One region of the Peribacillus sp. TE19612 genome, then DNA from elsewhere that is predicted to be linked to it. Evidence: predicted binding sites of a transcription regulator. Region 1 holds the regulator's gene; the other holds the start of a gene.
What was found. The regulator LexA, encoded in region 1, represses DNA repair genes until DNA is damaged. The targets are predictions, from matches to a motif close to CGAACATATGTTCG.
Positions count from the first base shown of each region.

Region 2: a site for LexA is predicted at 1,214-1,227, ahead of recA (recombinase RecA). Genes of this name have one in related genera too.

Region 1 covers NZ_JBWCCL010000001.1:93,943-97,371, forward strand. Annotated here, with positions in the region: gene ACZ9AO_RS00485 (esterase/lipase family protein) at 1-411, shown strand, start outside; gene lexA (transcriptional repressor LexA) at 978-1,601, opposite strand; gene yneA (cell division suppressor protein YneA) at 1,757-2,068, shown strand; gene ACZ9AO_RS00500 (YneB family resolvase-like protein) at 2,088-2,744, shown strand; gene ACZ9AO_RS00505 (DUF896 domain-containing protein) at 2,810-3,043, shown strand; gene tkt (transketolase) at 3,274-3,429, shown strand, end outside.
Region 2 covers NZ_JBWCCL010000006.1:55,781-59,209, reverse strand. Annotated here, with positions in the region: gene ACZ9AO_RS12205 (competence/damage-inducible protein A) at 1-1,023, shown strand, start outside; gene recA (recombinase RecA) at 1,373-2,419, shown strand; gene rny (ribonuclease Y) at 2,773-3,429, shown strand, end outside.

The DNA.
Region 1 (3,429 bases):
TCATTCTATAGAAATAACCTTGAAATTGGTGACTGGAAGGTACGAATGAAGACTAAATCGCCAAAAGACGCCTACCTGTTCACAGCACAATTTAACGAAAAGAACCCCATTACATTAAGTATGGCCGGTAAAGTTAAGCAAAAAGATGCAAAATTTTTAATAAAGAATCCAATGAATGATAAAAAAAGGCCAATCAGCACAACATTTTTGGTTCATCTGCTAGATGAAACCGGTAAAGAAATTAGTGGGAAAAACTCAATTAAGGCAATGGATACTGAAAATTTTACTGGCACCCTTCCAGAAGTACCTAAGTCAGGTGTTTATAATGTAACAATAGATGTTAAGGAAAAAAATGTGGATGGTACTGAAAGAACCCGGACTCTGATTCGTTCGGTCTATATTGAGAAATAGCGAAATGCCTTCTCTTAGTTGAGGAGGTATTTTTTTGGATGAAATATGAGGTAGGTGCGAAATGGTACGGGTAACTAGGGAGATGGTAATTCCGCCAATGGAAACAGCCGTAATCCCTTATAAAAGTATTAATTCAACGGGTGTTAGGTGGATATATTTAGGAGTGAGTTCCCTGGAAATAAAGATTTATGCTTGGTAATGAGAGATCTAATGAGCAAGGAAACATTCATTAAGCAAATTGCTCCTTATGCCCAGAAAATTAAACAGGACATATTGGTGGAATGACTTGGTCGATCTAACCTTATTTAAGTGAACCAAAGGTTAAGAGTGAAATTAATTGTAAAGGGGGGATTTTAAACCCTCTTTTTTTATTTCAATGAGCTTTCTTCCAAAGAGTACATATTACCAGAAAGGCGATGGTATAACTTTCATCCGTTATAAAGGATGTTTAATTTCCCCTGAAACTAGATTCTATTAAAAAATATTTCAATATCTACTCTTCCAAATGCATATTGAGAGAATACCGGACATAAATTAAACAAACAAAAAAAGCGCGGGAAGCGCTTTTAGTGTATTTGTCTATATAAGCCTATTACTTTTCCAAGTATCGAAACATCTCGTAAAATAATTGGTTCCATATTTGAGTTCTCAGGCTGAAGCCTTATGTAATCCGGTTCCTTAAAGAATCGTTTTACAGTGGCTTCATCATCTTCCGTCATCGCCACGACGATATCTCCATTATTGGCACTGCTTTGTTGTTTCACGATGACATAATCTCCATCATGAATTCCTGCTTCAATCATACTTTCACCCATGATTTCCAACATGAATACATGGTCATCATGTGGAACCATGCTTTCGGGAAGCGGAAAGTATTCTTCAATGTTCTCAATAGCCGTTATCGGCATGCCCGCTGTTACTTTTCCAAGTAACGGCACGTTCACGACATTGGCTTTGGGAATATTGTTCGCTTCCTCCAAATTCATTATTTCAATGGCCCTTGGCTTGGTTGGGTCACGTCTAATAAGGCCTTTACTTTCCAGGCGGGATAAATGTCCGTGTACTGTTGAACTTGATGCAAGTCCCACTGCTTCGCCAATCTCCCGTACGGAAGGCGGATACCCTTTTTGGCGGACCTCTTCTTTAATGAAATCAAGAATATCTTGCTGCCGTTTTGATAGTTTTGTCATTTGTGCACCTCTTCCCCAATGTTCTTTGCTACATTATAGCATGGCCCCCATCTCTATACAAACATAAGTTCGAATTTTGTTGTTGACTGAAACAAACGTTCGTATTATAATTTGATCATAACATACGAACGAACATTCGCTTTGGAGGGATTATTATGAAAAAATTATACAAAAATTATATTTATACGATTCTATTAGCGGGATCAGTATTCATCTTTTCAATTTTATTCTCTTGTACATTGAACAATGATCAAAAAAAGGATTTCCTTTCTATAGAAGTAAGCGAAGGTGACACCCTATGGGGAATTGCCGAAGAATATGAAGAAACAAATTTGACAAAAAAAGAATTCATTGGTTGGATAGAAGAGAATAATGGAGTCAGTGCGGATTCGATAAAACCTGGACAAGTCATTGTCATACCGGTTAAAGGGGAAGAACTTGTCCAGAATTTGGCCAGTGAGCAGTAAGTAGTAAAGGTAGGGTATTATGAAGGCGGTAATCTATTGTAGGGTCAGCACCGAAAAAGAGTCACAGGAAACATCATTGGCAAGGCAGGAAGATGAATTAGTCAAATTGGCTGAAAAGATGGATGTGGAAGTTGTCTCCATTATAAAAGAACAGGCAAGTGGTTATGAGTTGAATCGGGATGGCATTTTTGACATGCTCGAACTATTTAAAACCAAAGAAGCTGAAGTCCTATTAATCCAGGACGAAACAAGACTGGGAAGAGGGAATGCCAAAATAGCCCTTTTCCATGTCATCCTTAAAGAAGATGTGAAAATTTATACGCTCTCACACGATGGGGAGCTGGAGTTATCGGATTCGGATGCCATGGTAATCCAGATAGTGGGCATTGTAGAAGAATATCAAAGGAAACTACATAATCTTAAAATAAAGCGCGGAATGATGAGAGCCGTTGAAAAAGGGTACCGTCCTCAAAAAAATCTTCACAACCAAAGGAATTCCACTGGAAGGGACCGTATGGAGATTCCTATTGAAGAAATTATTAAACTGCGTGCCAATGGGTTGACATTCTCAGAAATCGCAGCCACATTAAGGGGCTTTGGATACAATGTATCTAAGGCTACTGTGAACAGGCGTTTTCTCGAACATCAAATGAATACAAAGGAAAGTAAATCATAGAACTTGTAATTTCGCTTTTTTTTTAATACCATGACAATATCCACAGATTATGAAGGAGCGGAATTATGTTATCAAAAGAAAAAATAGCCCGTATAAATGTACTTTCTAAAAAGGCAAAGGCTGAAGGCTTGACGGAAGTTGAAGCGAAAGAGCAAACCCAATTGAGAAGTGAGTATTTGGAAACATTCAGAAAATCCATGTCCGACACGTTGGAGCATGTGAAAGTCGTGGATCCAGAGGGTAATGACGTCACTCCTCAAAAGATAAAAAATATAAAAGAAAAACGAAATTTACATTAATGCTTGGATTCCTCTGATGGAACATTCCATTTGAGTATTCTTTGGCATTTTGGAGTAAAAAGAGAGTGCATTCATGTATGTATTCTCCTATTTAGTTTAATCTAAATAGGGGCTTCTCTTATTTCTAGAAAATTTTAATATTGAGGCAGTAAATAGTGATTTTAGTTGTGATATTATGCTTGTCACTATAATATAAAGAGGTACATTACAGGAAGGGATGTTTTTACAATATGTTAGATAAATTAGATGCACTTTCTATCAATACGATTCGTACATTATCAATTGATGCAATTGAAAAGGCTAATTCCGGCCATCCAGGTATGCCAATGGGGGCAGCGCCAATGGCGTATAAACTATGGACCGAATATATGAACCATAACCCGAAA
Region 2 (3,429 bases), on a different contig from region 1:
CCTACCAAAGATGACTTAACGAAAGAAACGATTGCTCGCCATATCGGGAAAAAGCTCGTTTTTAATGATGAAGCTTTGCAATCCATTGAAGCTTACTTCCAAAAACGGGAACGGCCGATGACGGAAAACAACAAAAAGCAGGCCCTTGTCTTGGAAGGCAGTGAAGTGTTGGCAAACGATCATGGCATGGCCCCGGGAATGGTTTTGTCCAAATCTGGGATTACATATATGCTCCTGCCTGGTCCACCAAGTGAAATGGAGCCGATGTTTTTAAGTTATGGTTATGAAAAAATCATGAATAAATTGGAAAAGCATGAACGGATCGATTCCAAGGTTCTTCGGTTCTACGGTATAGGTGAAGCCGAACTGGAAACGGTGATTGAAGATCTCCTTGTCAATCAAACGAATCCGACAATCGCTCCGCTTGCAGCCGAAGGGGAAGTGACGTTAAGGATCACCGCCAAAGGCCCTTCTAAAGAAAAATGCGAAGAACTTATTTTAGAAACGGAAAAAGAAATTCTTAGCCGGGTCGGAAAGTTCCATTATGGAAGTGATAATACTTCGCTAATAAAGGAACTTGTAAAAGAATTAACGGTCCGCAAGCTTTCAATCGCGGCAGCTGAAAGCTTGACCGGGGGGATGTTCCAAGAACAGCTGACAACCATCCCGGGCGCCGGTAAAGTCTTTAAGGGCGGAATGGTCTGCTATACGAATGATGCGAAGTCCAATGTCCTCGGCGTCAGTGATGATACCATATCTGAGTATGGGGTGGTCAGCGGTGAGTGTGCAATGGAAATGGCCTCTAATGTCCGGAGTAAGCTCGATGCGGATGTAGGCATAAGCTTTACGGGTGTTGCGGGGCCGGACGAACAAGAAGGCAAGCCTGTAGGTACAGTATTTATTGGCATTTCCTATCGGGATGGAAACACTCACTTCAAGGAGTTGAATCTTTCCGGAAGCAGGGCGCAAAACCGTATTCGGAGTGTGAAGTACGGTTGTCATTACTTATTAAGGGATTTATAAACGCCATAAGCAGAGCTTTTTTACAGCTCTGCTTTTTATTTGGTTTTAGAAGTTTGTTTCTTGAAAAATAGGGAAAAAAGAAAAAAGTTAATTCAATGAAAATGTTTTTTTTTAGGGAGTAAGTGAAGCGAAATGGAGATTTCCTTAAGCTAAAACGCTTTTTTACAAAGAATATCCCGAAAGAAAAAAACGAATGAATGTTCGACTTTTTGCTTGGCAAAATAGTAAAAAGAGTATATAGTAAAGATAGGTTTTGAGACAGGGTACAAACCTTGATCTTGAATAATTGCTAACGTAAGTACACCTTTAATCGGACAGCCGATTAGTTGAATATAGAGGAGGAAATTGAGTGAGTGATCGTCAAGCGGCTTTAGATATGGCGTTAAAACAAATTGAGAAACAATTTGGTAAAGGTTCGATTATGAAACTTGGGGAACAGACTGATCGTAGGATTTCAACGATCTCAAGCGGTTCTTTAGCATTGGACGTAGCGTTGGGAGTGGGCGGATATCCAAGAGGCCGGGTCATTGAGATATATGGACCTGAAAGCTCCGGTAAAACGACTGTAGCATTACATGCCATTGCAGAGGTACAAAAGACTGGCGGGACGGCTGCATTCATTGATGCCGAGCATGCTTTAGATCCAGCATATTCAGAAAAACTTGGTGTGAATATCGATGAGTTACTGCTTTCACAGCCTGATACGGGTGAACAAGCCTTAGAGATTGCTGAAGCGTTAGTTCGAAGCGGAGCGGTAGATATCATTGTCATTGACTCGGTGGCAGCACTTGTTCCTAAAGCTGAAATCGAAGGCGAAATGGGAGATTCCCATATGGGTCTCCAAGCCCGGATGATGTCTCAGGCACTTAGAAAACTGTCTGGTTCCATTAATAAATCAAATACCATTGCCATTTTCATTAACCAAGTCCGTGAAAAAATCGGTGTTATGTTTGGGAATCCAGAAACGACTCCGGGAGGCCGGGCATTGAAGTTCTATTCAACTGTTCGTCTGGAAGTGCGCCGTGCGGAGCAATTAAAACAAGGCAATGAAATCGTGGGTAATAAAACGAAAATCAAAGTTGTAAAAAACAAGGTTGCTCCACCATTCCGCCAAGCAGAAGTTGACATCATGTATGGTCAAGGGATTTCACAGGAAGGTGAAATCATCGATATGGGTGCAGACCTTGATATCGTCCTTAAAAGCGGCTCATGGTATTCATACAATGAAGAGCGTGTCGGACAAGGCCGTGAAAATGCGAAGCTGTTCCTGAAAGAAAATCAGGATATCGCTCAGGAAATTTCTCAGAAAATCAGAGATCACTATAATCTTGATGGAGAGCATGAATTACCACCAGAAGAAAATGAAACAGAAGAGCATTTTGAATTGCTTGATTAATGATATTTGGAAAAGGCCTAAGCTTATTCGCTTAGGCCTTTTCTGTATATTTTAAGAAAAATGCGAAATTTTCAGCGGATTAAATGGCATTGTAATCAGATTTACAGACTTCTTCCATAATGAATGCTGTACATTATGATGGTTGATATTAAGAAAACTTGAATAATCATTGATACATAAGGGACAAACGCTTGACAATAAAAATTCTCAACTATACAATTAATATGTATATTTTACAATTTTTCAAACTAAAATTTTGAAAATTAAGTGCTGTATATTGAATTTATGTGCAATGTACTTGCCGACAGTTCAACATTTTATGTAAAAAGTTCATAGCAAGGGGAGGTGAAACGATGGAACCCATGACAATCATCTTCACTTTGCTTGGCCTAATCGTCGGTGCAGTTGTTGGTTATTTTATTCACAAATCAAAATTTGAGAGTAGAATAGCAGGGGCAAAGGGCTCTGCAGAACACATCCTTGAGGATGCAAAACGTGAAGCGGAAGCACTTAAGAAAGAAGCCTTGTTGGAAGCAAAAGATGAAATTCATAAAGTTCGTGCCGATTCGGATCGGGAAGCCCGTGAAAGAAGGAACGAATTACAAAAACAAGAAAATCGGTTATTGCAAAGAGAAGAGAATCTGGACCGTAAGGATGAAACGTTAGACAAACGTGAGAGCCTTTTGGAGAAAAAAGATGATTCTCTAAACCAAAGACAACAGCATATTGAAGAGATGGAAAGCAAAGTGGAAGAGATGGTTCGTAAGCAGCAAACAGAGCTTGAACGTGTTTCCGGTTTAACTCGTGAAGAGGCTAAAGCAATCATTATAGACCGAATGGAAAACGAGCTTGCTCACGATGTAGCGCTTATGATTAAAGAAAGTGATACCCGTGCCAAAGAAGAAGCTGATAAAAAAGCAAAAGAAGTCCTTTCTCTTGCCATTCAGCGTTGTGCGGCTGATCATGTTGCAGAGACCACCGTTTCTGTAGTAAATCTTCCAAACGATGAA